3 regions of the Lentzea sp. NPDC005914 genome follow, and region 2 is predicted to be linked to each of the others. Evidence: riboswitches for the same ligand, from Rfam matches in the RefSeq annotation. Region 2 holds a riboswitch; each other region holds the start of a gene.

Region 1 (10,049 bases), on a different contig from region 2:
AGGAGTCCTCGGACATCAGCATGTCGTCCAAAGACGCGCTCTGGTAAGCGTTTCCGGCCGCCAGTCCTTCGTGGATCTCCTCCCGCGACAGGCCGAGGTGCTCGGCCAGCTCCGAGGGTGTCGGCGCGCGGCCGAGCGACTGCGACAGCCGGGACGTGCCGGCGTTGATCGCGAGGTGCAGCTCCTTCAGGCGGCGCGGCATCCGGACCGACCAGCTGGAGTCGCGGAAGTACTTCCGGACCTCGCCCATGATCGTCGGCACGGCGAACGACAGGAAGTCGGAGCCGCGTTCGGGGTCGAACCGGTCGACCGCGTTGATCAGGCCGACCGTCGCCACCTGCACCAGGTCCTCGTGCGGTTCGCCGCGGTGGCCGAACCGGCGTGCGATGTGCTGGGCGACCGGGAGGTGCTCGGTCACGAGTCTGTCCCGCAGCGTCTCTCTCGCGGGCCCGGCGGGCGTGCGAGAGAGCTCGGCGAACAGCGGGGCCAGGTGGTCGTAGTCACCGCCCGACTTGGTGGTCGTGGTCGCCTCTTCCGACCCGGTCACGCATCCACCGCCCCTGCCGAGGACTTCACGAGGTCGATGTGGACCATGAACCCTTCGGTCTCCTCGACTCTGGTCTCGACCGAGTCGACGAGCGCGGTCAGCACACGCCACCCGAAGCTGCCCTCGTCGGCGCCTGAGGCCGACTTCGCGACGACCCGGGCGGACACTCTCACCGCGCCGGCGCCGTCCACCGCGAAGTGGCAGCTGAGCACGGCGTCCTCGGCTGCCAGAGTGATCAGCGTCGAGCAGGTCTCGTCGACGGCGAGCTTCAGGTCCTCGATGGAGTCGAGGTCGAAGTCCTGCCTCATCGCGATGTCCGCCGCGACGGCGCGGACGATGGACAGCTGCGTGGGATCCGCGGCCATCAGTAGTTCGACCCCTGACAATTGAGTCACACCCACCTCGTTGTCCGTTCTGCTAAAGGCCGGCATGTTTTTGCCGTACCCGAATCAATCTCTTTTCACACGTGTATTGGTCGTGCGCCCTGGGAAATCACCTGGCAGAGGCAACCCAGGGGAGGAGCGTTGTGCTGGTGCACGAAGACTTCCTAGCCCTCCGCTTCCCCGCAGACGCACACGAGGTGGCGCCGGTGCGGCACCAACTCCGCGAGTGGCTGCAGGGCAGCGGTTTCGGCGAGGACGAGGCGAGCGACGTCGTTCTCGCAGTCAGTGAAGCGGTCAACAACTCGGTCGAACACGCCTATCCCACCCCGGCGCGCGGCACCATCGAGGTGCGCGCGCAGATCGAGGAGGACGGCACGGTCGACATAGATGTCAGCGACCACGGCCAGTGGCGCGTCCCGCCGCCCGCGCTCACCACGCGCGGCCGAGGTCTTCTGCTCATGCGGGAGAGCGTGGACGAGGTCGTGATCGACCGCACGGCGAGAGGCACGACCGTGCGACTGCGCCGCGCCCGTACGCCGGTGGCGCTCGGACCGCAGGCGGTGCCCGATTGCGAGGTGCACGTCCACGAGACCTCCTCCGGTGTCGTCGCCGTCGTCCGGGGCAACGTGCCCGCGGAGGCCGGACCGTCACTGCGCCGCACACTCATCACGGCGGCGCGCGGGGGCACCGTGCCGTTGACCGTCGACCTCACCGAGCTCGGTGAGACGACGGCCGGGGTCCAGCACGCGCTCCACGCGGTCAACGAAGCGCTGGAGGCGGCAGGAAACCGCCTCACCGTCCAGATGCGTTGAAAGCCGTTCGTCAGGCGCTGACCGCAGCGTCCACGGACTCGTGCACGCTGAACACCTCGCCCAGTCCCGTGGCCTCGAGAGGCCGCGTCACGGCCCGTGCGGTGGCCACGACCTTGAGGGCCGCGGAATGTTGTGGCGCCAACCGGGCGGCCTCCACCAGCACCGCCAGACCGGCGGAGCCGAGGAACGTCACACCGGTCATGTTCACCACGAAGGTGCCGCCGTCGGCCAGGCCGTTGACCAAGGCGTCGCGCAACGCGGGCGCGGACACCATGTCGACCTCGCCGGACACGGCGAGCACCGTGACACCGGCCGCCGGCTGGCTGGCCGACAGTGCGATGGTCTGCTCAGCTCGCGGGTCCTGCACAGTCACCGATGTTCTCCCTCTCGCACCCAGGGAGCCGCTACCGCAGCGGCCCCAACGCGGCTGCTGGCTCAACCGCTGCGGCCTCACCGTACGGGAGAGACCGGACCCAGGACAGGTCGAGGCTTTCTTACCCGTACCGGCGGAATCTCAAACGTGCGGACTCACACGTTCACCGCCGCCCACAGCCGCCGCGCGGTGTCGTAGGCGATCGGTGGAGGCATCGTCATGTCGTCGGCGTCCTCGATCTCCCCGCTGGCCACCAGGACCAGTGCCATCGAGACGTCCCGCAGCTTCACGTTGGCGTGCTGGCTGGCCCGCACGAGCAGTTCGAACGCGTCGCCCGGCGTGCAGGGTCTCGCTCCCATGAGCAGCCCCTTGGCCTGCTCGATGTAGCGCCGGTGCTGCACCATCCGCACCATCTGGTCGGCCCTGAGCACCTCTCCCGCGCAGAACTCCACCACCGCGGCCGCGGTCGCGACGAGCGGCTCGATCTCCTCGATGGCCTTGAGGTCGTCGGGATGCGGCGAGTGGTCCAGGTAGACGGTCAGCACGACTGGACCGCCGTCGCCCCAGCTTCCCGGCACGGCGACCACGTGGAGCCCACCGATGGTGCCGGTTACCTGCCGTTCGTCGCGCGACGCCTCGACGAGCGGCCCTTCACTCCCGTCCACCTGTGCCCGGTCCAACTCGCGCGCGACGCCGACGGCCCTGAGCACCGCACCGTCCGGCCACACGCTGAGCCCTACGCCGCGGCATCCCTGCAGTCGTTCGCACAGGTGCTCCATCAGCCGGGATATGAGTTCGCCACCGAATTTCACCTGGTCCACCCGATGAGGTTATGCCCTGCCGAACGGAAGTGGACGACGTGCGGTCACCGGCGTACGACGAACGGTTGCACAGGCAAGCACCCGTTCATCCGTCGCACTTCGGGCCCGAACAGCTCGGCGCGCCGATTGATCCAGTTAACGCTAAGGACCCAAACAGGACACGTGTTCTGAACCACAGTCGGCCAGAATTCGTTCTCAGGGATAACGCCGGAGCCCCGGTGCGCGACATCCCTGATGTCACGGAGGGACTGAAATGAGAACCGCCATGGAGATCCAGCCACACGAGGCAACTGCGCCTGAGTCCTGTGGGCTGCCCACCACGCCTTGCAGCGTTGTGTGGAGCCGGGGCCACGCGTATGTGCTCGAGGGTCTTCGCGCTCGCTGGGTCGGCCGGGACGACCGGGGCCGCCCGCACGCCATCTCCGGCGCCGAGATGCAGCGCCGAGGCTGGACGCTCTTCAAGACAGCCTGAAAGCTTCTGCAACATCGCGGTAACTTCACCGCCACCCGCAACCAGTCGCACAGCGTGCCGTGAGGCCATCCGGCAGCCCCTGCGCAGTCACTCGTTTAGAGTGCGGGTGTGCGTGATCCGGCTGATCGCCTGCTGACGATTCCGAACCTGCTCAGCGTGTTGCGGCTGGCCGGTGTTCCGCTCTTCCTGTACCTGTTGCTCGGACCCCGCGCGGACGGCTGGGCGCTGCTCGTCCTCGTCTTCGCGGGGCTTTCCGACTGGCTGGACGGCAAGCTCGCGCGCTGGCTCGACCAGATGAGCAACCTGGGCGCGCTGCTCGATCCCGCCGCCGACCGCCTCTACGTGTTCTGCACGCTGCTGGCGTTCGTGATCAGGGACATCGTCCCGCTGTGGATCGCTCTCGTGCTCGTGGGCCGGGAGCTCGTCGTCGGCGTCTGCCTGCTGATACTGAGGCAACGGGGCTGGGGCCCGTTCGATGTCACCTATTTGGGCAAGGCCGCGACTTTCAACCTGCTGTACGCGTTCCCCCTGCTGCTTCTCGCGCAGGGGGATTCGACGTGGGCGCAGATCGCTCAGCCGTTCGCTTACGCGTTCACGGCCTGGGGCGGGGCGCTCTACCTGTGGTCGGCGTTGTTGTACGTCTACCAGTTCTTCCTGGCCCTGCGGGTCACTCCCGGCAAGGCCGCGTGAAAAGATCACCCCATACAGGTTCAGCACGAGGAGCGCAGTCAGTTGATTCCCGAGGAGCTTCGCTACACCGAGGAGCACGAGTGGGTCGCCAGCACCGGCGAGAACACCGTGCGCGTCGGCATCACCGACTACGCCCAGGAACAGCTCGGTGACGTCGTCTTCGTCCAGCTGCCCGAGGTGGGCCACACCGTCGCCGCGGGCGACACGTTCGGCGAGGTCGAGTCGACCAAGAGCGTGTCCGACCTCTACTCGCCGCTCGACGGCGAGATCGTCGCCATCAACGACGCGTTGGTGCAGACGCCGGACTCGGTGAACACCGATCCTTACGGCGAGGGCTGGATGGTGGAGATCCGCCTGAACGACGCGGACGCGCTGGAAGGCCTGCTCGACGCGGACGCTTACAAGGCGTTGGTGGAGAAGGAGTGACGTCGATCTTTCGCCGGATCTTCGGCCGGAAGGGGAGCCGCTCCTCGGGTGGCGACCCGAACGCGATAGGTTTTACCGGAAGTGACGGATCCAGCAGCAGGAGGAGAGCTCAGGTGAGCACGAACGACGGCCCAGGCGTTCCGCCGGAGCAGTCCCCGGAGCGGACCTCCGTCTTCCGGGCGGACTTCCTCCAGGAGATGGAGGGCGGCGCCGAGGCGCCCGCCCAGGAGCCGGCTGTTGCCGGTGTAGACGCACTTCCCGCCGGTTCCGCGCTGCTCGTGGTGAAGCGCGGCCCGAACGCCGGTTCCCGGTTCTTGCTGGACCGCGACACGACGAGCGCGGGGCGCCACCCCGACAGCGACATCTTCCTGGACGACGTGACGGTCTCGCGCCGCCACGCCGAGTTCCGCCGGGAGAGCGGCGAGTTCGTCGTCATCGACGTCGGCAGCCTCAACGGCACCTACGTCAACCGCGAGCCGGTCGACCAGGCCGTTCTCGCGAACGGTGACGAGGTCCAGATCGGCAAGTTCCGCCTCGTCTTCCTGACGGGTCCTGGCTCCGCGGGAGCCTGACGCGTGACGGCCGGGCGGCCACAACGTGGGGGACTGAGCATCGGGGCGGTGCTCTCGCAGCTCCGCCCCGAGTTCCCCGAGGTCACCATCTCCAAGATCCGCTTCCTGGAAGCGGAGGGGCTGGTCCGCCCGGCACGCACGGCCTCCGGCTACCGCCAGTTCTCCGCGGCGGACGTCGAGAGGCTGCGTTTCGTGCTGTCCGCACAACGCGACAGATACCTGCCGCTCAAGGTGATCCGCGAGCAGCTCGACGCCACCCCTGTGGACTCCACCGCGGTGTCGCGGGTGGATCTGCTGACCCAGACCGGAATCGGCGCTGAACAGCTGTCCCAGCTGGAGCGCGACGGTCTGTTGCGCGCCGGTCCCCACGGCCGTTTCACCGCCGAGGACATCACCGCGCTCCGCACGATCCGGACGATGACCGGACTCGGCGTCGAGCGCGAGCACCTGCGCGCGGTTCGCGCTGCGGCGGACCACGAGGTGGTTGCGCTGAAGTCGTTCTCAGATCCCGAGACGGTCCGGGAATTGGCTGACCTGTTCACCTCGTTGCACACGTTGTTGGTAAGAGCGGGCTTGCGGCAATCGTGATCTGTCCGGCGGCAGTGCAGTCTTGATCACGATCTGCCCGCAACAATTGAGCACACGGCCCGCTTGGCGGGTAGCGTCGAAGACGTACGCCGGGGGATGCTCGGGTGTGAAACCGGGTACTCCCGAACGACATAGAGGGAGGCGAGGCCCGATGAGCGAGATGCGTGTCGTCGGCGTGCGGGTGGAGCTGCCCCAGAACCAGCCGATCCTTCTTCTGCGCGAAACCGAGGGCGAGCGGTACCTGCCGATCTGGATCGGCTCCGTCGAGGCCACGGCCATCGCACTCGAACAGCAGGGTGTTCGTCCGGCCCGTCCGTTGACGCACGACCTGCTCAAGGACGTCATCGGGGCGCTGGGTCGCAACCTCGAACAGGTCCGGATCACGGACCTGCAGGAGGGCACCTTCTTCGCCGAGCTCGTGTTCGACGGCGACGTGCGGGTCTCCGCGCGGCCCTCGGACTCGGTGGCGCTGGCGTTGCGCGTCGGTGTGCCGATCCACGCCGAGGAGTCGGTGCTGGCCGAGGCCGGCCTGATCATCCCCGACGAGCAGGAGGACGAGGTCGAGAAGTTCCGCGAGTTCCTCGACTCGGTCTCGCCGGAGGACTTCCGCGGAGCGGACACGTAGGCACACCAGGGGCGCCGACAGCTGAGTTTTGCGTTGTGTCGCTGTCTGTCTCGTTTGGAACCGTCGTAGCGCCTTGGTGTGTCGCTCTTTTGGGCTACTTTCCGCTCGATTTGCTCGCTAAACGATCACTAAACGTCACCTGAACGTCCCGCATCGGGTGACGGTGTGACTCTCCACCTCAGGTTGAGGGTCGATCCTCCCCGCGCGTCGCGTTGACCTGCCCTCTGAGCGGTCTTACCGTCGAACTCGAGTGGACGTCGCCGGTTTGCGTGAGCTGACGCGGCGGCTTGACGGCCATGAGTTTCGTGGCCGTTCCGAGGGGAGGCAGGCGTGGTCGAGGAAGCGCCCGTGCGGGCCGAATCCGGGCAGCAGGGTGAGCTGTTCCCGGACTCCTCGCTGCCGGACGAACTCGTCGGCTACCGGGGTCCCGCGGCGTGTCAGATCGCGGGCATCACATACCGGCAGCTCGACTACTGGGCCAGGACCGGACTCGTCGCTCCGACGATACGGATGGCTCACGGGTCCGGAAGTCAGCGGTTGTACTCCTTCAAGGACATCCTGGTTCTGAAGGTCGTGAAGCGGTTGCTGGACACCGGGGTCTCGTTGCAGAACATCCGGGTCGCGGTCGACCACCTGCGGCGCCGCGGCGTGCAGGACCTGGCGAAGATCACGCTCTTCTCGGACGGGACGACCGTCTACGAGTGCACCTCGCCGGAAGAGGTCGTGGATCTGCTGCAGGGCGGTCAGGGCGTGTTCGGGATCGCGGTTTCCGGTGCCATGCGGGAGATCTCGGGGACGATTCACGAGTTCCCGGCCGAGCGGGCCGACGGGGTGGAGATCGCTCCCATGACCGAGGACGAGCTGACGCGCAGGCGCCGGGAGCGCGCGACGGGCTGAAGTTCGGTTGAGACATTGGTCGCGCCCGTAGCGACTACGTGGGCTGCCTGCGGGTATTCTTCGCGGGTAGTCGCTGAACTCAGGCGGGAGAGACCGGGTTTCGAGCCCGGCGCCGAAGGAGCAAGTCCCTCCCCGGGAACCTCTCAGGCATCCAGGACCGCGTGAGCGAGACGCCTCTGGAAAGTGGACCCGCAAGGGTCCCGCCGACGGTGAAAGCCCCATGTCACACCGGGGTGAACCTCTCAGGCGCCCGTGACGGGTACGGACAGAGCGGGGAGGGCACCAGGACACGTGTGCCCGCAGCCCCCGGAGGCGTTTGATGACGCAGGACCGCATTCCGCTCGCCGCTCTCGAGCACGGCACCCCGTTCGCCGACCGCCACGTCGGCCCGCGCCCGGCGGAGCTCGCGCGCATCCTCGACGTCATCGGCGTCGGATCGCTGGAGGAGCTGGCGCAGCACGCGGTGCCGTCGTCCATTCACGAGCGCGACCTCGTGCTCGACCTGCCGGCTCCGGCGACCGAGACCGAGGCGCTGGCCGAGCTTCGTGAGCTGGCTTCCCAGAACCGGCCGATGACGCAGATGATCGGTCTCGGCTACTACGACACCGTCACGCCGGGCGTCATCCTGCGCAACGTGCTGGAGTCGCCCGCCTGGTACACGGCCTACACGCCGTACCAGCCGGAGATCTCCCAGGGCCGTCTCGAGGCGCTGCTGAACTTCCAGACCATGGTCGGCGACCTGACCGGCCTGCCGGTGGCGAACGCGTCCATGCTGGACGAGTCGACCGCCGCCGCCGAGGCGATGACCCTGGTGCGCCGCGCCGGTCGCTCCAAGTCGAACAAGTTCGTCGTCGACGCCGACACGTTGCCGCAGACGCTGGCCGTCATCGAGACGCGCGCCGAGCCGCTGGGCATCGAGATCGTGGTCGCCGACCTGTCGCAGGGCATCGAGGGGCTCGGCCTGGGCGGCGACTTCTACGGCGTGCTGCTCTCGTACCCCGGCGCGTCCGGTGTGGTGCGCGACCAGAAGGCCCTCATCGAGGAGATCCACGACGCGGGCGCGCAGGCCGTCGTCGTCGCGGACCTGCTCTCCCTCACGTTGCTGCGCGCGCCGGGTGAGATCGGCGCGGACGTCGTCGTCGGCACCACGCAGCGCTTCGGTGTGCCGATCGGGTTCGGTGGCCCGCACGCCGGCTACATGGCGGTCCGGTCCGGCCTGGAGCGTCAGCTGCCCGGCCGTCTCGTGGGCGTCTCGGTCGACTCCGACGGCTCGCTGGCCTACCGCCTCGCGCTGCAGACTCGTGAGCAGCACATCCGCCGCGAGAAGGCCACGTCGAACATCTGCACCGCGCAGGTGCTGCTGGCCGTGATCGCGTCCATGTACGCCGTCTACCACGGTCCCGATGGCCTGCGCGCGATCGCGACCCGTGTGCACCGCATGGCCACCGTGCTCGCCACCGGCCTGTGCGAGGCCGGCCTGGACGTCGTGCACGGCGAGTTCTTCGACACCGTCCAGGTTCGTGTCGAGGGCCAGGCCGCTTCTGTTGTCGAGAAGGCGCGTTCGTTCGGCATCAACCTGCGTCTGGTCGACGCCGACGTCGTGGCAATCGCTTGCGACGAGAAGACGACGCGCGCGCACCTCGTCGCGGTGTGGGAAGCCTTCGGTGTCACTGGATCCGATGTGGACGCCATCGACGCCGACACCGCGGACGGCATCCCGGCCGACCTGCGCCGCACGTCGGACTACCTGACCCACCCGGTCTTCCACGCCCACCGCTCCGAGACCGCGCTGCTGCGTTACCTGCGTGCGTTGTCCGACAAGGACGTCGCGCTGGACCGCAGCATGATCCCGCTCGGCTCCTGCACGATGAAGCTGAACGCGACCGCGGAGATGGAGTCCATCACGTGGCCGGAGTTCTCGACGCTGCACCCGTTCGCGCCCGTCGAGGACGCCGCCGGACTGCTGAAGATCGTCTCCGACCTGGAGGCGTGGCTCGCCGAGGTCACCGGCTACGACGCGGTGTCGTTGCAGCCCAACGCCGGTTCGCAGGGCGAGTTCGCGGGTCTGCTCGCGATCCGCGCGTACCACCGCGCGAACGGCAACGCCGACCGTGACGTCTGCCTGATCCCGTCGTCCGCGCACGGCACGAACGCCGCGTCCGCCGTCATGGCCGGTATGCGCGTCGTCGTCGTGAAGTGCGACGACAAGGGCAACATCGACATGGGCCACCTGCGTTCGACGGTCGCCGAACACGCGGACGACCTCGCCGCGATCATGATCACCTACCCGTCCACGCACGGCGTGTACGAGGACACGGTCAGCGAGGTCTGCGGCCTGGTCCACGACGCGGGCGGCCAGGTGTACGTCGACGGCGCGAACCTCAACGCGTTGATCGGCTTGGCGCGCTACGGGAAGTTCGGCTCGGACGTCTCGCACCTGAACCTGCACAAGACGTTCTGCATCCCGCACGGCGGTGGCGGCCCCGGCGTCGGCCCGATCGGCGTCCGCTCGCACCTCGCGCCGTTCCTGCCGAACCACCCGCTGCAGCCCACCGCCGGTCCCGCCACGGGTGTCGGGCCGATCAGCGCGGCCCCCTGGGGTTCCGCGTCGATCCTGCCGATCTCGTGGGCGTACGTGCGCATGATGGGCGGCGACGGCCTGCGCCGCGCGACCCTGACCGCCGTGGCCGCCGCGAACTACGTTGCCCGGCGGTTGGACGAGCACTACCCGGTGCTCTACACGGGTGAGGGCGGCTTCGTGGCCCACGAGTGCATCCTCGACCTGCGTCCGATCACCAAGGCGACCGGCGTGACGGTGGACGACGTGGCCAAGCGCCTCGCGG
Region 2 (10,049 bases):
GCTGCTGCCCGTGCCGTCCACTCCGCTCATCGTGCTGGCGGGAACGGCACTCGGCCTGCCCTTCGGGCTGGCACTCGCGATCGTCGGGTCCCTGGGTTCCTCTGCCGCAGGATACGCGCTCGGACGCTTTGCCGGTCCGTGGTTGGTTCGCCGCGTTGTAACCATTGAGGAACTAACGGAAATGCGCCGCTGGGGCCGCCAGTTCGGGCCCTGGTTCTTCGGGGTGGCACGCGGCATTCCGATGATGGCCGAAACCGTGTCCGTGTCCGCCGGGGTGTCACGGGTGTCGTTCCGGACCTTCATGTTGTACACGCTCGTCGGCACCGTCCCGATTTGTGCCGCCTACGTGTTCGCGGGCTCACAGGCGGACACCGTCGAGCAGATCGTGATGATCAGCGCGGTCGGTTTCCTGTTGACCGTCGGGCTGTTCTACCTGCTGCGCCGTCTTGTGAAGGCGGCGCCCTAGGAAAATCGCTGGCGCGGTGTGGTTGTATGAGTGTGCGCCCGGTGCGTAGCGGAGGGTTACTTCCGGTGATCACTCAGGTTCAACTCCTGAGGCCGGCCTCGGCCGGTCTCGCTCACTTCGGTGAGCACGTCACCTTCCGCGACTTGATCTCGGGCGCCCCACAACTCCACATCAGCCGGAACTAAATCGCTGGCGCGGTGTGGTTGCATAGATATCGCACCCGGTGCGAAGCAGAGGGTTACTTCCCTTTCACGGAAATGCCCTGACAAGGCATCAAAACCTTCTGCGGATTGATCTCGGGAGCGCACAACTTCACATGTGTCCGGTGCGAAGCAGAGGGTTACTTCCATCTGAAATGGGCGGGTCGCAGGTTCGAATCCTGCCAGCCATTGCGGCTGTAGCTCAGTCTGGCAGAGCAGCTGTGTACCTTCCGCGACCTTGATCTCGGACACGTGTGAGGCTTGTGGGCTCCCCTTTCTTTTGTCCTGAGGGGGAAGAGCCGATGGCGAAGTTCAACATTTTCCGCGCACGTCCGGCGGGCACCAGCCCGGTCGCCACGGCGCCGGCACCGACCGCTCTCACCTACGAGGGCGGCGACGGTTACGCCCGCGACACCAAGTCCGAGCTGTTCCTGCTCGCCGTGTCGAACATGGGCGGCGAGCACACCTTCTACGAGTCCGGCGGTCAGCGCGACACCCGGTTCGCGAGCCTCGTCCACAAGGCCGCACTCACGGATCCCGAGTGGACCGCGCGCCTGCTGAAGTGGCTGCGCGGCGAGGCGAACATGCGCACCGCGTCACTCGTCGGCGCGGCCGAGTTCGTGCTCGCGCGGCTCCTCGACCCCTCGGACGCGGGCGTGACCAACCGTGCCGTGATCGACTCCGTGCTGCTGCGCGCCGACGAGCCGGGCGAACTGCTCGCCTACTGGACCGGCACGAACGGCCGGCGCGTGCCGAAGCCGGTCAAGCGCGGTATCGCCGACGCCGTCAAGCGGCTCTACGACGAGCGCGCCGTCCTCAAGTGGGACAGCGACGCCCGCGGCTTCCGCATGGCCGACGTGCTGAACCTCGTGCACCCCTCGCCCGCCGCCGACTGGCAGGGCGCGCTGTTCGGGTACTTGCTGGACCGGCGCCGTGACGGTGACGTCGCGGTTCCGGAGCAGCTGCGCGTGGTCGCGGCACGTCGTGAGCTCATGGCGTGGCCGGTCGAGCAGCGGCGGGCGCTCTTCGAGCGTCCGGACGCGGTGGACGTGCTCCGGCGCGCCGGGATGACGTGGGAGGCCGTGGCCGGGTGGCTGCAGGGTCCGCTGACTCGCGAGGTGTGGGAGGCGCTCGCGCCGTCGATGGGGTACATGGCGCTTCTCCGCAACCTCAGGAACTTCGACGAGGCCGGGATGTCCGACGACGTCGCGGCGGCTGTCGCGGCACGGCTGGCCGACCCCGGCCAGGTCGCACGCTCGCGGCAGTTCCCGTTCCGGTTCCTGTCGGCGTACGAGGCGGCGCCGAGCCTGCGCTGGGGCCACGCCCTGGACCAGGCGTTGCAGGCGTCGCTGCGCAACCTGCCCGCACTGCCGGGCCGGTCGCTGATCCTCGTCGACACCTCGGCGTCGATGACCCACGGCACGATCTCGGCGAAGTCGAAGGTCACCCCGGCCAAGGCCGCGGCGGTGTTCGGCGTCGCACTGGGAGCCAAGGGTGAGCAGGTCGACGTGGTCGGCTTCGCGGACGGCACGTTCCGGCACGACATCGCGTGCGGGGCGTCCGTGATCCGCACGGTCGACCAGTTCCTGAAGCGGATCGGCGAGGTCGGGCACGGCACCGACATCGCCGGGTCGCTGCAGCGCAGCTACCGGGGTCACGATCGCGTGTTCATCGTCTCGGACATGCAGACGATGGGCGGCCACTGGGGCCAGGGCGTCTCGGAGGCCGTGCCGCGGCACGTACCGATCTACGGCTTCAACCTGGGCGGGTACCAGAACGCGGCGTACGCGACCGGCAAGGCCAACAGGCACGAGTTCGGCGGCCTGACGGACGCGACCTTCCGGATGGTTCCGCTGCTCGAAGCAGGTCAGAACGCCGACTGGCCGTTCTGAGTGAGGGCCCGCACACATCCCGTGTGCGGGCCCTCAAAACCTCACACTTTCTTTTCGTAAGCGCTGCTACCAGGTATCCTGGGCCGCATGGAGTACAACGTGTTCGCCAAGGCGTGCCCGTCACGTCCGACGCTGGAGCACGTGACCGGCAAGTGGGGCAGCCTCACGATGAGCGCGCTCCTCAACGGTCCGCTGCGGTTCAACGAGCTGCGCCGCCGGGTCGACGGGGTCAGCGAGAAGATGCTGTCCCAGACGCTGCACGCGCTGGAGCGGGACGGGCTGGTGCACCGCGACGCGCAGCCGACGAACCCGCCGCGCGTCGACTACAGCCTCACGCCGCTCGGCCGCGAGACGGCGGAGCGGTTGCTGTCGCTGATCCTCCTGCTCGAGGCGCGCATGCCGGACGTGCTCGAGGCGCAGCGCGCGTACGACGCCCGCAACTAGGGCTCACCACTCCACGATCAAACCGGCCGGCACGCGGGTGCGCAGGTCCGGCCGGAACGTGACCTCCTGGCCCGGCGCGAGCCGCAGTCCCGGCAACCGGGACGACAGTTGCTCCAGGGCCACGCGGGTTTGCATCCGGGCGAGGGGCGCGCCGACGCAGAAGTGCGCACCGGCCCCCAGCGACAGGTGGACCGTCGGCATCTGCCGGGACGGGTCGAACGACTCCGGGCAGTGGTAGACGGCCTCGTCGCGGTTCGCCGCCGCCAGCAGCAACTGCACCTGAGCCCCCGCCGGTACCGGATGTCCCCCGATCTCCGCGTTCTCGGTGGCGTAACGGAAAAGGCTCACGATCGGGCCTTCGTAGCGCAGCAGCTCCTCGATGACGGACGGGATCGTGGCGGGATCGTCGACGATGCCGATCCAGGGCTCGCGACGGCCGGCGAGCAGCGAGCGCATGCCGAGCGCCAGCACGTTGACCGTCATGTCGAAGTCCGCCAGCGGTTTCTGCTCTTCCGGTGACAGGGTTCCGATCGCGAGGCGCATCACCATCGCGGGGAACGGGTCGGCGAACAGCTGCACGAAGTCGCCGTAGCCGAGGCCGGGGAAGCCGTCGATGAGCCGGTCGGCGTAGTCGCGGACCAGCGGTTCCAGCTCGGTCATGCGGCGGGGCGAGAAGGTGGCCTGAAGTGCTTTGCGCACCTGGGGATCGAGGTTGTGGGACCGCGCGACGAAGCTCGGATCTCTCAGCACTTCCACGACGTTCTCGTACCGGCTGACGACCCAGTAGCCGTTCTCCTCGCTGAAGAACACCGGTTCGGACGCTCTCAGGTGCACGAAGAGCGGGTACGGGTTCGCGAGGTGCAGCGAGTTCAGCGGATCGTAGGCGATGGCCACAAAGTCCGAGTGTGACACCGGGCGGACGTCTCGAAAGTACCCATGGGGCAATTGAGACGTACGCCCGGTTCGACTAACACTCGATGACGTTCACGGCAAGGCCGCCGCGCGCGGTCTCCTTGTACTTCACCGACATGTCCTTGCCGGTGTCGCGCATGGTCTTGATGACCTTGTCCAGCGACACGAAGTGCGAGCCGTCGCCGCGCAACGCCATGCGCACCGCGGTGATCGCCTTGATCGACGCGACGGCGTTGCGTTCGATGCACGGGATCTGCACCAGGCCGCCGATCGGGTCGCAGGTGAGGCCCAGGTTGTGCTCCATGGCGATCTCGGCCGCGTTCTCGACCTGTTCCGGGGTGCCGCCGAGGACCTCGGCGAGACCGCCGGCGGCCATCGAACACGCCGAGCCGACCTCGCCCTGGCAGCCGACCTCGGCACCGGAGATCGAGGCGTTCTCCTTGAACAGCACGCCGATCGCGGCCGCCGTGAGCAGGAACCTGACGACGCCGTCGTCGTTGGCTCCCGGCACGAACCTCGTGTAGTAGTGCAGGACCGCGGGCACGATGCCGGCCGCGCCGTTGGTCGGTGCGGTGACGACACGGCCGCCCGCCGCGTTCTCCTCGTTGACCGCCAACGCGAAGAGCGTCACCCAGTCCATGACCCGCAACGGGTCCGTGACGAAGTGCTCGCCCTCCAGACGCTTGCGCATCTCGGCGGCGCGACGGCGGACCTTGAGGCCGCCGGGCAGGACGCCGTGCTCGGTGCAGCCGCGCTCGACGCACTCCTGCATCACGTGCCAGATGTGCAGAAGTCCTTGGCGGATCTCGTCTTCGGTCCGCCACGACAGCTCGTTGGCCATCATGATCTCGCTGATCGACATGCCCGTCTCCCGGCACCGCGCGAGCAGCTGGTCGCCGGTCAGGAACGGGTGCGGCAGCGGGGTGGTGTCCGGCTTGATCCGGTCCGTGCCCGAAGCGTTCTCGTCGACGACGAAGCCGCCGCCGATCGAGTAGTAGACGGCGTGCTCGACGGACTCGTCACCCTTGTACGCCTCGAAGCTCATCCCGTTGGGGTGCAACGGAAGCGACTTGCGGCGGTGCATGACGAGGTCGCGGTCGTGCACGAAGTCGATCTCGTGCGCACCGCCGAGCTTCAGGCGTCGGCCGGTGACGATCTCCTCGACACGGGCGGCCGCGATCGTTGGGTCGACTTCCTCGGGGAGGTTGCCTTCGAGGCCCAGGAACACGGCCTTGGGGCTGCCGTGGCCGTGCCCGGTCGCACCGAGCGAGCCGAAGAGCTCGACGTGCACGCGGTCCACTTCGGACACCCGTGCCCCGAGCTTCTCGACGAACATCGCAGCGGCGCGCATCGGACCGACCGTGTGGGAGCTGGACGGTCCGATGCCGACGGAGAAGAGGTCGAAAACGCTGATCGCCACTGATCAGTCCTTCGCGGTGGGGTTCGGCACGTCAGTCTGTGGTGAGCTCGGCGTACTTGGCCGCCGTGAGCAGGTTCTCCGCGGACTCGACCCGCACCCTGAACAGCCAGCCGGCGCCGTACGGGTCGTTGTTGATGACGGCCGGGTCGTCCACGACCGCGCCGTTGACCTCGATCACCTCGCCGGTCACCGGGGAGAACAGGTCGCTGACCGACTTGGTGGACTCGAGCTCGCCGCAGACGGCGTTCGAGACGACCTTGGCGCCGACCTCGGGAAGCTGGACGAAGACGATGTCACCGAGGGCGTCCGCGGCGTAGGAGGTGATTCCGCAGGTCAGCGGGTCCTGGGTACCCGGCGTCCAGTCGACCCACTCGTGCTCGACGGTGTAGAGCAGGTTCTCGGGGAACTCCACGGCGACTCCTCTGGCTGGGACGGCTCGGTCAGGTGACTACCCCCTCCGCCGTGCAGAGTTGCCTACCCCGAGCGGTCTTGCTGCCTGAGAGTGTGCGGGAGCTTGCCCCTTCGGCGCCTCGACTGCTTCGTCGAGGTCTCTCCCGCTCGGGTTTCGGTGCCGCCCTGGTTGGACCAGAGGACACCACGGCCGATGTTCAGTTTTGAGTCCTTCGAGACCAGGCGAACGCTATGTGCGTCCCCCGCCAAGTGTCAACGCGAGATGGTTGACATCGGCGAGAGCGCTGCCATGGTGTGGTGAGGCAGACATCGGAGGTCTCATGAGGAAAGCGTTCATCGCCGCGCTGCTCGCCTCGCTGGTCCTTACCCCTGTCCCCGCTGCATCGGCTGCGGAGGCACCAGCTCCGATCACAGTTCCCCTCACCCAGTACTTCGACAACGACGGCATCGACACCGCGTCGGACCGGACCGGCAACTTCGACGGTTCCGGCTACGCGTTCCCTGCGGAGGGGCTGCCGTCCGGGCAGGTCAACGCCGATGGAGTGCCGTACCTCTTCCCGGGAAATTCACAGGCCAAGAACAACAACGCGGTCGCGCTGGGGCAGCGGATCGACCTGCCGCACGGGCGCTACCTGACTCTGCACTTCCTCGTGGCGTCCTCGTACGGGGCGGCCGGCGGGACCGCCACCGTGCACTACGCGGACGGATCGACCACGACAGGTGCCGTGAGCGGACCGGACTGGTACGCGGGCAGTGGTCCGATCTCCGCGCCGTTCCGCTACTCGCCCGGTGGCACCGACCAGCACCCCGTGTCGATCGGGACCTCCCAGGTCTGGGCGGATCCTCAGAAGGAGGCGGTCGGGGTCACGCTGCCGGTCACGAACCCGGCGGTGGAGGGCAAGTCCTCGCTGCACGTGTTCGCGCTGTCGTTGCAGCCGGTGGCCAAGGGCTCGGTGCTCGCGGTCCGTGCCGCGCGCAGCACGACCAAGCTGCCCCGGCTGGGCGGGCAGACCGTCGAGGCCACCGTCGTGAACCTCGGCGACCAGTGGGTCTCGAACATCTGGGTGCGCGCCGAGGGGCTGGGTCTGGTGACGCTGCAGCCGGCGCTGGTGAAGCGGCTCGCGCCCGGTGAGGAAGCTCGCGTGCGGATCGGCATCCACGCGTACCGGACCGGCACGTTCGACGGGAAGGTCGTCGCTTCCTCCGCGAAGGCCTCGGCGTCGCAGAACGCCAGGTTCACGCTGGGTGTCGCGGACTACCAGGCGAACGACGCCTCGCTGGCCGCCCACGAGTCGCCGTACTGGTTCGACGACGCCAAGTTCGGGATCTTCATCCACTGGGGGCTCTACTCGGTGCCCGCCTGGTCGCCGCCCGGTGAGCAGTACGCGGAGTGGTACTGGCAGTGGATGCAGGACCCGAACAACGCGGTGAACGCCTACCACGCGGCGACGTACGGGAAGGACTTCTCGTACGACCAGTTCATCCAGCAGTTCACGGCCTCGAAGTTCGACCCTCGCGAGTGGGTGAAGCTCTTCGAAGAGGCCGGCGCGAAGTACTACGTGCTGACCTCCAAGCACCACGAGGGTTTCGCGTTGTGGGACTCGAAGGTGTCCGGCCGCGACTCCGTTGATCTCGGTCCTCGTCGCGACCTGGTGAAGGAACTGTTCGACGCGTCGCGGAAGTACACGCCTGGCCTGAAGAACGGGCTCTACTTCTCGATGCCGGAGTGGTTCAACCCGGACAGCCCGTGGACCGGTCACGCTCCGCGGAACCCGTACACGGGCGCTGCCGAGCCCTACACCGGCTATCAGGCCGGGCGCGACTTCGTGAAGGACTACCAGGGGCCGCAGATGACCGAACTGGTCGACGGGTACGACCCCGACGTCATCTGGTGCGACATCGGTGGTGCGAACGACTCGCGGCGCGTGATGGCGGACTACTTCAACAAGGCCAAGAACCGGGCCGTGCCCAAGGACGTGACGGTCGACGACCGGTGCGGCATCCCGACCCACGACTACACGACGCCGGAGTACGCGACGTACCCGAACACCGTGGTGAAGAAGTGGGAGGCCTCGCGCGGCCTGGACCCGCGTTCGTACGGGTGGAACCGGGCGACGCCGGACTCGATGTACATGACCGCGGACGAGGTGATCCACACGCTCGTCGACACGACGTCCAAGAACGGCAACTTCCTGCTGGACATCGGCCCGCGCGCGGACGGCTCGATCCCCGAGATCATGCAGCAGCGACTGCGTGAGACGGGGGCGTGGCTGCGCACCAACGGCGAGTCGATCTACGGCACGACGTACTGGTCGCGGATGGCTCAGCAAGGTGACCTGCGGTTCACGGTGAAGCCGAACGAAGCGTTCTACATCACCTCGTTGGTCCAGCCGGGGTCACAGCTCGTGGTCGACGCTCCAGTGCCGCTCAAGGACGGCGACAAGATCACGTTGCTGGGTCATGACAGGCCCCTGAAATGGACCCGATCGGGTGGAAAACTGGTGGTCGACGTGCCACAGGGCGTTGGCCGGCACGCATGGGTGTTCAAGGCCGCTTTGTCCTAGCAGAACAACCGGACAGTGACCGGATAGTGCGATCCGCACGGTGACATGACCTTCCGACTGCCTCACATTGTGAGACAGAGGCCAGCCCGAACGGAGGAGTCATCGTGCGGATCGCAGTTCCCCGCGAGATCAAGAACCACGAGTACCGCGTCGCTCTCACCCCTGCCGGTGCGCACGAACTGACCAGCCGCGGCCACGACGTCTTCGTCGAGCAGGGCGCCGGACTGGGCTCGGCCATCACCGACGAGGAGTACCTCGCGGCCGGCGCCAAGATCCTCGCGTCCGCCGACGACGTGTGGGCCGAGGGCGACCTGGTCCTCAAGGTCAAGGAGCCGATCGCGGTCGAGTACCCGCGTCTGCGCTCCGGTCAGACCCTCTTCACGTACCTGCACCTCGCCGCCGACAAGCCGCTGACCGAGGCCCTGCTGGCGTCCGGCACCACGGCCATCGCCTACGAGACCGTGCAGCTCCCGAACCGTTCGCTGCCGCTGCTGGCCCCGATGTCCGAGGTCGCGGGCCGCCTGGCCCCGCAGGTCGGCGCGTTCTCCCTGATGAAGCCCTCCGGCGGCCGCGGCGTGCTGCCCGGCGGCGTCCCCGGTGTCGCCCCGGCCCGCGTGGTCGTGATCGGCGGCGGCGTGGCGGGCATCAACGCCGCCACCATCGCCGTCGGCATGGGCGCGGACGTGCAGATCCTCGACACCAACGTCGACCGCCTGCGCCAGATCGACGCCCAGTTCCAGGGCCGGCTGCGCACGCTGGCGTCCAACTCGTTCGCGATCGAGCAGGCCGTCCGCGAGGCCGACCTGGTCATCGGCGCCGTGCTGGTCCCTGGTGCCGCGGCCCCGAAGCTGGTCTCCAACGCGCTGGTCGCCGACATGAAGCCGGGCTCCGTGCTCGTCGACATCGCCATCGACCAGGGCGGCTGCTTCGAGGACTCGCGTCCCACCACGCACGCCGAGCCGACCTACGACGTCCACAACTCGGTCTTCTACTGCGTGGCGAACATGCCGGGCGCCGTCCCGCGCACCTCGACCTACGCGCTCACCAACGTGACGCTGCCCTACGCGGTCGCGCTGGCCGACAAGGGCTGGACGCAGGCGCTGAAGGACGACCGTTCGTTGGCCCTGGGCCTCAACGTCCACGCCGGCCAGCTGACCAACGGCCCGGTGGCCGAGGCGACCGGCCTCGCGCACACGCCGCTGGAGACCGTCATCTAAGACCAACTGAATGAATGAGGCCCCCGCACGCGATCAACGCTGCGGGGGTTTCGCCTATCGCAGGGCCGCGACCCTCGCCCTGATGCCGTCGATCACGGAGTCCAGCCCGAACTCGAACAGTCCCTCGACCGACCACAGCGAGGGCTCGTTCAGCATCTCGACGTAGTGCGGATGCTTGTCGCGGTAGAGCTCCGCGATCTTCGACATGTCCGGCGGCGCGACGTCCATCTTGCCGCTGCCGCTGTAGTTCACCTCGGCGATCGCGAACCCGACGACGTAGCTCGACACCGTCGACACCGACCGCGACGCCTCGACCAGTGACAGCCCGGCCACCCGCATGGATGCGAGCATCGCGTCCGCCATCGCCACCGCGTTCGGGCCGATCGTCGCGAACTCGCCGATGTTGCGCACCCACCACGGGTGCTTGAGCGCGAGATGACGCAACGAGTGCATCATCCCGCGCAACGCCGTCTCCCAGTCGGCACCGGGCTCGGGCAGTGCGAAGTCGCCGTAGACCTCGTCG
Region 3 (10,049 bases), on a different contig from region 2:
GGCGCTGACGGGTCGCATGTGCATGTCCGGCGCGACGTACGACTCGATGAACGCGCCGCCGCCGGGGGCGTTGTGGCCGCGCGACATCTGTTGCAGCAGCAGGCGTCCCTCCGGCTTCAGCAACCGGTGCAAAGTCGAGGCGTACGTCGGGTAGTTGCGTTCGCCGACGTGCTCGCCCATCTCGATGGTGGAGATCGCGTCGAACGGTTCGTCCAGCACTTCGCGGTAGTCCTGCAGCCGCACCTCGACGAGGTCCTGCAACCCTTCCGCGGCCACGCGCGCGAGGATGTGCTCTCGTTGCTGCGCCGAGATGGTGACGCCGACCGCGTGCACGCCGTAGTTGCGCGCCGCGTGGATGATCATCGAGCCCCAGCCGCAGCCGACGTCCAGCAGCCGCATACCCGGCTGCAGGTCGAGCTTGCGGCACACCAGGTCCAGCTTGTGGTGCTGGGCCTGCGCGAGCGAGTCCGATGAGGACGTGAAGTAGGCGCACGAGTAGGCCATGCTCGGGTCGAGCACGAGCTGGTAGAACGCGTTGCTCAGATCGTAGTGATGCGAAATGGCGTCCCGGTCGCGCGCCTTGGTGTGCAAGGCGCCGCGCAGCCGTGCCTCCTCTCGAGGCGCGGACGGATTGGGACCCAACACTTTCAGTTGCAATGCAAGTTTCGCGACCTCCGCCACACGCGGCCTGCGGGTGCCCCCGCGCCGCACGAGTCCCCAGATCTGGGCGAGCCCCGCCGCGAGATCTCCCTCCACGTCGAGCTCGCCGCTCACGTACGCGCGCGCGAGACCGAGCTCGTTCGGACTCCACACGAGCCGGCGGAGAGCGTCGCGACTGCGGATCACGAGCACGGTGCCGTCCTGCGGCCCGGCCACGCTCCCGTCCCACGCCCGAATTCCGATCGGCAACGCCGAACCCAGCACCCGCTCGGCCATTCCTGCCAGCTGACCAGCGACGACCACCCTGCACCTCCTGCACGACCTGGCTCCGCCAGACGTTCGGGGCGGCAAGAGGTTCGGTTCGTTTCTGAACCGAGACGCAACCACGCCCGTATGGCCTCGATAGAGCGAACGACGGAACAAGGAGGACATGAGTGTGATCCGACGTAACCGCATTGCCATCGGGCTCGCCGCGGGGCTGGCAGTTGTGCTGGGTCTGGGTGTCTGGAGCGCAACGGGTAGCAACACGAACTCGAAGCCGGTGGCACAGACCGAAACCGACCTGGGCGTCCTCGGTGACTACGGCGACGTGGGAACTGCCCCGGTACTCCAGGAGCCCGCTCAGGCACCCGAGACCCCTGCTCAGCAGGCAGCACCGGAAACCCCGGCCCCGGCCGCGCAGCCCCCCGCCGCGCAGCCTCCCGCAGCCGCCCCGGTCAGCTCGTTGAAGCTGGTCGGCAAGCAGGTCGACAAGATGGGCATGGTCGTCCAGGACGGCGACGGCCGCACGATGTACCGCTTCGACAAGGACACTCCGAAGCCGGAAACCAAGTCCAACTGCAACGACAAGTGCGCTGTGACGTGGCCGCCCTTCCTGTCGGACACCGTCCCGCAGCTCGAGGGCATCGACCCGAGCATCGTCTCGCTGATCACCCGCGCGGACGGCAAGAAGCAGGTCGCCATCGACAAGTGGCCGGTCTACTCCTACTCGCTGGACCCGGGCCCGGGCAAGTGGAAGGGCCAGGGCGTTGGTGGCACCTGGTTCGTGATCCAGCCCAACGGCAAGCGCAACGTGGAATGCCTGCCCCCTGGCGTCACGGCACCGGCGGCGTAGCCCCCAAAGCATCCCGTTAGGACGGTCCAACTGAGACACACACCACTCTGAACGGACAAACCCCGGCCCTGGGGAAGGGGCCGGGGTTCCCGTCGTTTCGCTCTCTCGCTTCGCAAGCAGGGCCCGCCTGGTTCAGGCGGGCCCTGCTTGCGTTCGTCTGGTAGTGTTTTATCTAGCTGGATAAAAACGGGGGTGACCGTGGAGCACACGGGCAGAACGGCGGCACGGCGCGCGCAGATCGTGCGGGCGGCGATCGAGACCATCGCGGAACTGGGCTACGACCAGGCGACGTTCGCCAAAATCACCGAACGGGCGGGGCTGAGCAGCCCGCGGATGATCTCGTACCACTTCGCGGACAAGAACGACCTGCTGCGCCAGGTCGTGATCGACGTCTTCACCGCCGCGGGCCAGGTCATGGCACCCGCGATGGCCGCCGAGACCACGTGGGGCGGCAAGCTGCGCGCCTACCTGGAGTCGAACCTGCGGTTCCTGCGCGATCACCCGAGGGAGATCGTCGCGCTCACCGAGATCGGCCCGCACCTGCGCACCCCGTCCGGAGAGGGCTACACGAGCACGACCAGCCAGGACTTCAGCGTCACCGGCCTGGCCGAACTGCTCGAAACCGGTAAGGCGGCCGGGGAGTTCCGCCAGTTCGACACCCGCTCGATGGCCGTGCTGATCCGCGCGGCCGTCGACGCGGCCGCACAACGCGTGCGCGACGGGTCCGACGTGGATCTGGACACCTACACCACCGAGGTCATCACCGCGATCGACCTCGCAGTTCGTCTGGGGGACGAATGTTCCGGAAACTAGCGATCGACCTGCTCGTACCGACGGGCATCTACTACGGATCGCGCGCACTCGGCGCCGACCAGACGACAGCACTCGTGCTCAGCGGCGTGATACCGGCCTTGCGCGTGATCTACTCCGTGATCACCGAACGACGCATCAGCGGGGTGAACGCGTTCGTGCTCGGCGCGGTCGTGCTCGGCTTCGCGATGTCGTTCGTGACCGGGGAACCGCGAGTGCTGCTCGTGCGCGCGGCGTGGGGCACCGCGGCATTCGGCGTCGTGATGCTGGCGAGCCTGTTCTTCAAGCGGCCGCTGCTCCACTCGATGGCGATGCTCGTACTACCCGAGGACAAGAAGCAGGTGTGGACGGAGAACTGGGAGAAGTACCCGGCGATCCGGCACGCGCTGCGCGGCTGCACCGCCATCTGGGGCGTGATCTTCCTGGCGGACACCGCGATCCGGGTCGGCATGGCGCTGACGTTGCCGATCGACCTGGTGCCGGTGCTCGACGACGTGCTGCTGGTGGTCCTGCTCGTGGTTCTCGTTGTGGTCCAACGGGTGTACTCGCGGATGGTCATGCACCGGGCCGGGCTGCGCATCAACGGCGTGCACGTCAGCCGGGCATGATCGCGCTCGTGACCGGCGGGGCGCACGGCATCGGCGCGGCACTGGTCAGGCGGCTGATCGGCAGGGGCGACGACGTGGTGATCGCCGACGTCGATCTGGACGGGGAGCGCGGCAGCTTGTTCGTTCGGACCGATGTGCGCTCGTACGAGGGCAACGAACGTGTCGTGGCCGCCGCTGTCGAACGGTTCGGCGGACTCGACATCGCGGTGTTCAACGCCGGTGCCGCCGGACCGCGTTCGTTCAGCGTGGCCGGCTACCGCGACGCCATGCGGATCAACCTCGACGCGGTCGTCTACGGGCTGGCCGCGTGCTCCGCAGTGCTGAACGGCTCGGCGCTCGTGATGTCGAGCATCGCCGGGCTGACCGGCTCGCCCGACGTCTGCTACGGAACAGCGAAACACGCGCAGATCGGGTTGGTGCGGTCGATTTCGCAGACCGCGCCGGGCTACCGGATCAACGCGTTGTGCCCCGGCCTGGTCGACACGCGGGCAGTGGCGGCGTACCGGTCGGAACTGGTGGCCGCGGGACTGGAGCTGGCCACGCCGGAGGAGGTCGCCGCCGCTGCCGAGACAGTGCTGGGCGACCGGCGCACCGGCCAGGTGTGGTCGGTGCAGGCCGGTCGCCCGGTCGAACTGGTGCGGTAAATCAGAGCGTGCTGTACAGCGGGTGCTTGGCGGCCAGCACCTCGACGCGGGCGCGCAGCTCGTCAACAGCCGCACCCGGCTTGAGGGCCTCGGCGATCACGTCGGCGACCTCGGCGAAGTCCACCTCGCCGAAACCGCGGGTGGCCAGCGCCGGGGTGCCGATGCGCAGACCCGAGGTGACCATCGGCGGCCGCGGGTCGTTCGGGACGGCGTTGCGGTTCACCGTGATGCCGATCTGGTGCAGCACGTCCTCGGCCTGCTTGCCGTCGAGCTCGGAGTTCACCAGGTCGACGAGGACCAGGTGGACGTCCGTGCCGCCGGTGAGGACCTTCACGCCCGCGGCGGCCACGTCCGGCTGTGACAGGCGCTCGGCCAGGATCTTCGAGCCTTCCAGCGTGCGGCGCTGGCGGTCGGCGAACTCCGGCGAGGCGGCGTGCTTGAACGCCACGGCCTTGGCGGCGATCACGTGCTCCAGCGGGCCGCCCTGCTGGCCGGGGAAGACCGCGGAGTTGATCTTCTTGGCGATGTCCGCCTCGTTCGAGAGGATCACACCGCCACGGGGACCGCCCAGGGTCTTGTGGGTCGTGGTCGTCGTCACGTGCGCGTGGGGCACGGGCGACGGGTGCAGGCCCGCGGCGACGAGGCCCGCGAAGTGCGCCATGTCGACCATCAGGTAGGCCTCGACCGAGTCCGCGATGCGGCGGAACTCGGCGAAGTCCAGCTGGCGCGGGTACGCGGACCAGCCGGCGACGATCAGCTTCGGGCGGTGCTCCTGCGCCAGGCGCTCGACCTCGGCCATGTCGACGCGGCCGTCCGAGTCGGACACGTGGTACGGCACGACGTTGTAGAGCTTGCCGGAGAAGTTGATGCGCATGCCGTGCGTGAGGTGACCGCCGTGCGCGAGGTCGAGGCCGAGGATCGTGTCGCCGGGCTGCAGCAGCGCGAACATCGCGGCGGCGTTGGCCTGCGCGCCCGAGTGCGGCTGGACGTTGGCGAAACCGGCGCCGAACAACGACTTGATGCGCTCGATGGCCAGGCGCTCGACGACGTCGACGTGCTCGCAGCCGCCGTAGTAGCGGCGGCCGGGGTAGCCCTCGGCGTACTTGTTGGTCAGCACCGAACCCTGTGCCTGCAGCACCGAGACGGGCGTGAAGTTCTCCGAGGCGATCATCTCGAGAGTGCCCTGCTGGCGCGCCAGCTCGGCCGCGACGGCCTCGGCGACCTCGGGGTCGTACTCCGCGAGGGAGGCGTTGAACTGGTCGGACATCTGGAAGATCTCCCTACTTGGCGCGCTTGTAGAACGGAAGTGCGACGACCTCGACCGGCTGCTTCTTGCCGCGGACGTCCACCAGCAGAGGGGTGCCGGGTTCGGCACTGGCCCGAGTCACGTACGCCATGGCGACCGAGTAGCCGAGCGTCGGCGACAGCGCGCCCGACGTGACCTCGCCGACGACCTCGTCGCCGTTCAGCACCGCGTAACCGTGCCGCGGGGCGCGGCGCTCGGGGGTCTTCAGTCCGACCAGGACCGAGTCCACATCGGACTCCGAGACCTTCGTCAGCGCGTCGCGGCCCACGAAGTCGCCCGGCTTGTCGAGCTTCACGACGCGGCCGAGACCAGCGTGGTACGGCGTCAGCGACGTGGTCAGCTCGTTGCCGTACAAGGGCATTCCGGCTTCGAGACGCAACGTGTCGCGGCAGCCGAGACCGCACGGCTTGAGCTCGTGCGCCTCGCCCGCCTCCAGCAGCGCGGCCCAGACGGCCGAGGCGTCGGACGGCGCCACGAAGAGCTCGAAGCCCTCCTCGCCCGTGTACCCGGTGCGGGCGAGCAGCGCGTCGACACCTGCCACGGTGGACGGGTAGGAGGCGTAGTACTTCACGGCCGACAGGTCGGTGTCGGTGAGTCCGGACAGGATCTCGACCGACTTCGGGCCCTGGATCGCGATCAACGCGTAGTCGGTCGACTTGTCGGTGACGACGGTGTCGAACCCGGCGGCGCGCTCGACCAGAGCGTCAGCCACCACAGCGGCGTTGGAGGCGTTGGCGACGACCATGAACTCCTCGTCGCCCAACCTGTACACGATCAGGTCATCGATCACGCCGCCGTCGGCCTGCGTGATCATCGTGTAGCGAGCCTTGCCGACGGCCAGCGCCGAGATGTGGCCGACCAGCGCGTAGTCGAGCGCCTCGCCGGCCTGGGGTCCGGTCAGCACGATCTCACCCATGTGCGTGAGGTCGAACAGGCCCGCGGTGGTGCGCACCGCGTGGTGCTCGGCGAGCTCGCTGGAGTAGCGCAGCGGCATCCGCCAGCCCGCGAAGTCGGTGAACATCGCGCCGAGCTGCTCGTGCTCGGCGTTCAGAGGCGTGAGGCGGGACATCAGAACGCTCCTCCAGGGTGCGCCGAAGAGCCGGCCTGGGCCGGCTGAGGCAACAGAAGAATGACACGGTCCATCGGAGACTCCTCACCAGAGCGAGCCTCCCCCTCTGTCATGAGCCTGAGAGCTTCGCCGCGCAGCACGCGACTTGCACCGTGGGCGAGGCCGATGGGCCTGCTTTTCAGAGTTGCCTTCGTCGTGCGGTACCTGTACCTGAGAGATTCCGGGGAGGAGTTGCTCCTTCGGCGCTCACACTCAAGTGAGCTCTCCCGCGCGACATCGACGGCCGTGTTCAGTTGGTAGCCCCAGACGCTAGCAGGCCAAACGTCACAGCGGCACGCCCTGCGCAGTCTTCTCGACCACCTTGCGCTCAGCCCAGAACGACAGGAACGGGATCGTCCCGGCGAGCAGCACGAGGGCGGTGCCCTTGATCGACCAGCGCAGCTTCAGCGCCAGGTCGACGGAAATGACCAGGTAAATGGCGTAGAGAAAGCCGTGGATCGGCCCGACGACCTTCATGAACTGACCCATGTCCGCGGCGTACTTGAGCACCATCGCCACGCACAGGAGCAGCAGGAAGACACCGACCACGTAAGCCATGACCCGGAACCGGGTCAACGCACCCTTCATCAGCCCGCCTTCGCTCAACGACCGTCCCGCGCGTTGAGGTCCGCGAGCATGCGGTTGTAGGCCGCGAGCTCCGCGTCTTCAGGATCGTCGAAGTGCTCGACAGGCGCGGGTTTGACGGCGTCAACGGTAGTCATCGGCTTCGCGGCGGCCGCAACCGGCTCCGGTGCGGAGAGAACCTCGTCACGACGCTGGCGCGCCAAACGGCGGAAACGCCACACCATGAAGGCCGGGAAGAGGCCGAAGAGCGGCCACTGGAGCACGTAACCGAGATTCTGGAACGTGCCGCTGGCGGACTCGAAGCGCTGCCACTGCCAGTACGCGAGCCCGCAACAGGCGATCAGGGCCACCAGACAGGCAAACCCGATCAACACTCGCTGGGGTGTAAGGAGGCCGCGCACGGCCTCCACACTACTTGGAACGCATGGATACAGGGCTGCCGCCTCCGACAGCCCGTTCCCTCTACTACGCCACGCCGTCCCGGCGCTGCCTCTGCAGACGTGCGACACACCAGGCTGCGGCGGAACCGCGGCGAAGGTGCTGGAGAACCGTCATCGGTCCCAGGCGCCGCCCGAGGTCGGCAGGGCTCAGACCCGCCGCGCGATAGTCGAGCGCGCGCTGGTCCAACGGGCTGATGCCCGCGTCCCACCACTGCTCGGCCTCGGCGACATCGCCAACCAGCTGCCAGTAGCTCGCCGCGGCGGCGAGCAGTGCCTCGGGTGCCTCCGGCGCCCGCTTGCGCATCGCGGCCACGTAGGCCGGATCCGCCGAGTCGACCTTGACCAAGCCACGCGAGGGCCCGCCCCTGCCGCCCCGCTGTGCGGGGATGCCTGGCGCCGAGGGGGGAGCCTCAGCGAGCCACGCGTTCTTGATCCGGTTCACCTCCTGCATCTCTGCGTCATCAGACCGTTCAGCCGCCCACTGCTGCAACAGCTCGTGGACCCCGGAGTCCTCGACCATATGTGCCTCCTCGTCGGTCGGGGATCGGCCATTGCAGCGGAAGGTATTCGGTAGGTCTGACAATCGCCAGACCCTGAATCCCCAGAACACCCGTTACCAGTGCGTGATTGGCCTCTTTCCACCCATCCGGTCCAACGCAGATGGCCGAGGATCACCGAGAGTCACTAGGCGACAGGCGTCGCCGTCCCGAAGAGGCTCCTGATGAAGGTGATGATCGACTCCGCGCCCTGCCTCAGCCAGCCGAGGAGCGTCTGGACCGCGCCTGCGGACTCCTCGGGCCGGGTGATCAGGAGGAACAGCACCAGCGCGACGACCGCCAGCACTAGCACCTTCTTGAGGTTCACAGGTACCTCTCCGTCCATCTCGCTCACAGGTGAGGCGGCAGACCGCCCGTGTCACCCGACATGGTCCCTCATTCACCCGGCTGATGAACAACGACCACGCCCAACTGCCCCCAGGATCCACCGGCCACGCACGCCTGCTGACGGGGAATGTCACCCGAATGGCGGCTAAAGAGAGGCCTCAGCAGCGCCGATGTCCTGGGCACGAGGTGAACACGGACTCCCTCGCATCCCACAGCGTGGACCAGACATGTTGAACCGAGCCTCACCCGGATGCCGAACCGACGGCATCACGCTCTGTCACCCCGTCGTGTCCTTATTAATGCGCACGCGAGCATTCATCCAATAACTCCTGCCCGGCGCAGTTCCATAATTCGGGCGTCCGCCACACCTATGTCGGCAAGCACTTCCCCGGTGTTCATCCCGGTCGTTACCGGAGGCGTCGGAACCGACGCCGGAGTCCGGTCGAAGCGAGGAGCCGGCGCCGGGTGCGGCGAACCGGAGACGTCGACGAACGTCGCCCGCGCCGCGTTGTACGGGTGCCGCGCCGCTTCGGCGGGCGTCAGCACCGGCGCCAGGCACGCGTCGGTGTCCCGCGCGAGGTCAGCCCACTCGTCCCGCGTCCGCGTCTTCACCGCCGCCGCGATTCGTTCCCGCAGGTCAGGCCAGTTCGCCGGGTCGTTGCGCGTCGGTGCGTCCTCCAGGCCCAGCACGCGCACCAGGTCGGCGTAGAACTTCTCCTCCAGCGCGCCGATGGCCACGAACTGCCCGTCCGCGGCCTCGTAGACGTCGTAGAACGGCACGCCACCGTCGAGCATGTTCTCGCCGCGCCCGCCGGACCACATGCCCGCGTTGCGCATCCCGTGCAGGAACGTCGTCAGCAACGCCGCCCCGTCGACCATCGCGGCATCCACGACCTGGCCACGTCCGGAGCGCTCCCGTTCGTACAGCGCCGCGAGCACGCCGAGAGCCAGCAGCAGCCCTCCCCCGCCGAAGTCGCCGAGCAGGTTGATCGGGAACGACGGTGGCCCGCCTGCGCGTCCGAGAGGCTCCAAAGCGCCCGCGACGGCGATGTAGTTGATGTCGTGCCCGGCACGGTCGGACAGGGGCCCGTCCTGCCCCCAGCCGGTCATGCGTCCATATACAAGGCGCGGATTGCGGGCGAGGCACTGCGCCGGACCGATGCCCAGCCGCTCGGTGACGCCCGGCCGGAAGCCCTCGACCAGCACGTCCGACTGTTCGACCAACCGAAGAACCAGCTCGGCACCCTCGGGCTTGCGGGTGTCGATCGCGACTGAGCGCCGGTTGCGGGTCAGGAAGTCGCCGGGGACCGTCGGGTGACTGCCGGGCTTGTGCACCTGGATCACGTCCGCGCCGAGGTCCGCGAGCACCATGCAGCCGAACGGCGCGGGCGCGAGACCGGCGAGCTCGACCACGCGAAGTCCTGCCAGAGGTCCTGTCCTCGATGTAGCAGTCACAAGGACCTCGCGATGATTTCCTTCATGATCTCGTTCGTGCCGCCGAAGATCCGCTGCACGCGGGCGTCGGACCAGGCACGTGCGATCGGGTACTCGTTCATGTAGCCGTAGCCGCCGAACAGCTGCACGCACTCGTCGACGACCTTGCCCAGCCGGTCGCTGGCCCACCACTTCGCCATCGCCGCCGTCGGCACGTCCAGCTCGCCGCGCAGGTGCTTGTCGATGCACTCGTCGATGAACGCCCTGGTCACGGCCGCCTCGGTGGCGCACTCGGCGAGCTTGAACCGGGTGTTCTGGAACTTCATCAGCTCCTTGCCGAACGCCGTGCGCTCCTTCACGTACTTCAGCGTCACGTCGACGGCCGCCTCGATGCCCGCGACCGAGCAGACGCCGATGATCAGGCGTTCCTGCGGCAGCTGGTGCATGAGCTGCACG

Evidence for each region. Region 2 has a riboswitch for glycine ahead of gcvH (glycine cleavage system protein GcvH). Riboswitches for the same ligand answer to the same signal wherever they lie in the genome.
Region 1: linked by a shared signal. The riboswitch ahead of gcvP (aminomethyl-transferring glycine dehydrogenase) and the one ahead of gcvH (glycine cleavage system protein GcvH) in region 2 are both predicted to bind glycine.
Region 3: linked by a shared signal. The riboswitch ahead of gcvT (glycine cleavage system aminomethyltransferase GcvT) and the one ahead of gcvH (glycine cleavage system protein GcvH) in region 2 are both predicted to bind glycine.

What each region holds. Positions count from the first base shown of each region.
Region 1 covers NZ_JBEXVQ010000017.1:149,555-159,603, forward strand. The annotation lists gene ABZ345_RS24530 (SigB/SigF/SigG family RNA polymerase sigma factor) at 1-547, opposite strand, end outside; gene ABZ345_RS24535 (ATP-binding protein) at 544-912, opposite strand; gene ABZ345_RS24540 (ATP-binding protein) at 1,074-1,742, shown strand; gene ABZ345_RS24545 (STAS domain-containing protein) at 1,753-2,115, opposite strand; gene ABZ345_RS24550 (ANTAR domain-containing protein) at 2,271-2,936, opposite strand; gene ABZ345_RS24555 (CDP-alcohol phosphatidyltransferase family protein) at 3,517-4,098, shown strand; gene gcvH (glycine cleavage system protein GcvH) at 4,141-4,524, shown strand; gene garA (glycogen accumulation regulator GarA) at 4,638-5,096, shown strand; gene ABZ345_RS24570 (MerR family transcriptional regulator) at 5,130-5,684, shown strand; gene ABZ345_RS24575 (bifunctional nuclease family protein) at 5,836-6,309, shown strand; gene ABZ345_RS24580 (MerR family transcriptional regulator) at 6,640-7,206, shown strand; glycine riboswitch at 7,281-7,376, shown strand; gene gcvP (aminomethyl-transferring glycine dehydrogenase) at 7,526-10,049, shown strand, end outside.
Region 2 covers NZ_JBEXVQ010000014.1:9,584-19,632, forward strand. The annotation lists gene ABZ345_RS20620 (VTT domain-containing protein) at 1-466, shown strand, start outside; gene ABZ345_RS20625 (TROVE domain-containing protein) at 969-2,558, shown strand; gene ABZ345_RS20630 (helix-turn-helix domain-containing protein) at 2,646-3,002, shown strand; gene ABZ345_RS20635 (cytochrome P450) at 3,006-3,896, opposite strand; gene ABZ345_RS20640 (L-serine ammonia-lyase) at 3,970-5,334, opposite strand; gene gcvH (glycine cleavage system protein GcvH) at 5,366-5,746, opposite strand; glycine riboswitch at 5,809-5,901, opposite strand; gene ABZ345_RS20650 (alpha-L-fucosidase) at 6,066-8,309, shown strand; gene ald (alanine dehydrogenase) at 8,414-9,526, shown strand; gene ABZ345_RS20660 (TetR/AcrR family transcriptional regulator C-terminal domain-containing protein) at 9,581-10,049, opposite strand, start outside.
Region 3 covers NZ_JBEXVQ010000022.1:133,367-143,415, forward strand. The annotation lists gene ABZ345_RS28800 (cyclopropane-fatty-acyl-phospholipid synthase family protein) at 1-936, opposite strand, end outside; gene ABZ345_RS28805 (hypothetical protein) at 1,091-1,774, shown strand; gene ABZ345_RS28810 (TetR/AcrR family transcriptional regulator) at 1,967-2,587, shown strand; gene ABZ345_RS28815 (VC0807 family protein) at 2,572-3,192, shown strand; gene ABZ345_RS28820 (SDR family oxidoreductase) at 3,189-3,836, shown strand; gene glyA (serine hydroxymethyltransferase) at 3,838-5,103, opposite strand; gene gcvT (glycine cleavage system aminomethyltransferase GcvT) at 5,117-6,211, opposite strand; glycine riboswitch at 6,308-6,399, opposite strand; glycine riboswitch at 6,400-6,490, opposite strand; gene ABZ345_RS28835 (DUF3817 domain-containing protein) at 6,536-6,838, opposite strand; gene ABZ345_RS28840 (hypothetical protein) at 6,853-7,185, opposite strand; gene ABZ345_RS28845 (helix-turn-helix transcriptional regulator) at 7,301-7,795, opposite strand; gene ABZ345_RS28850 (hypothetical protein) at 7,960-8,157, opposite strand; gene ABZ345_RS28855 (CaiB/BaiF CoA-transferase family protein) at 8,475-9,614, opposite strand; gene ABZ345_RS28860 (acyl-CoA dehydrogenase family protein) at 9,611-10,049, opposite strand, start outside.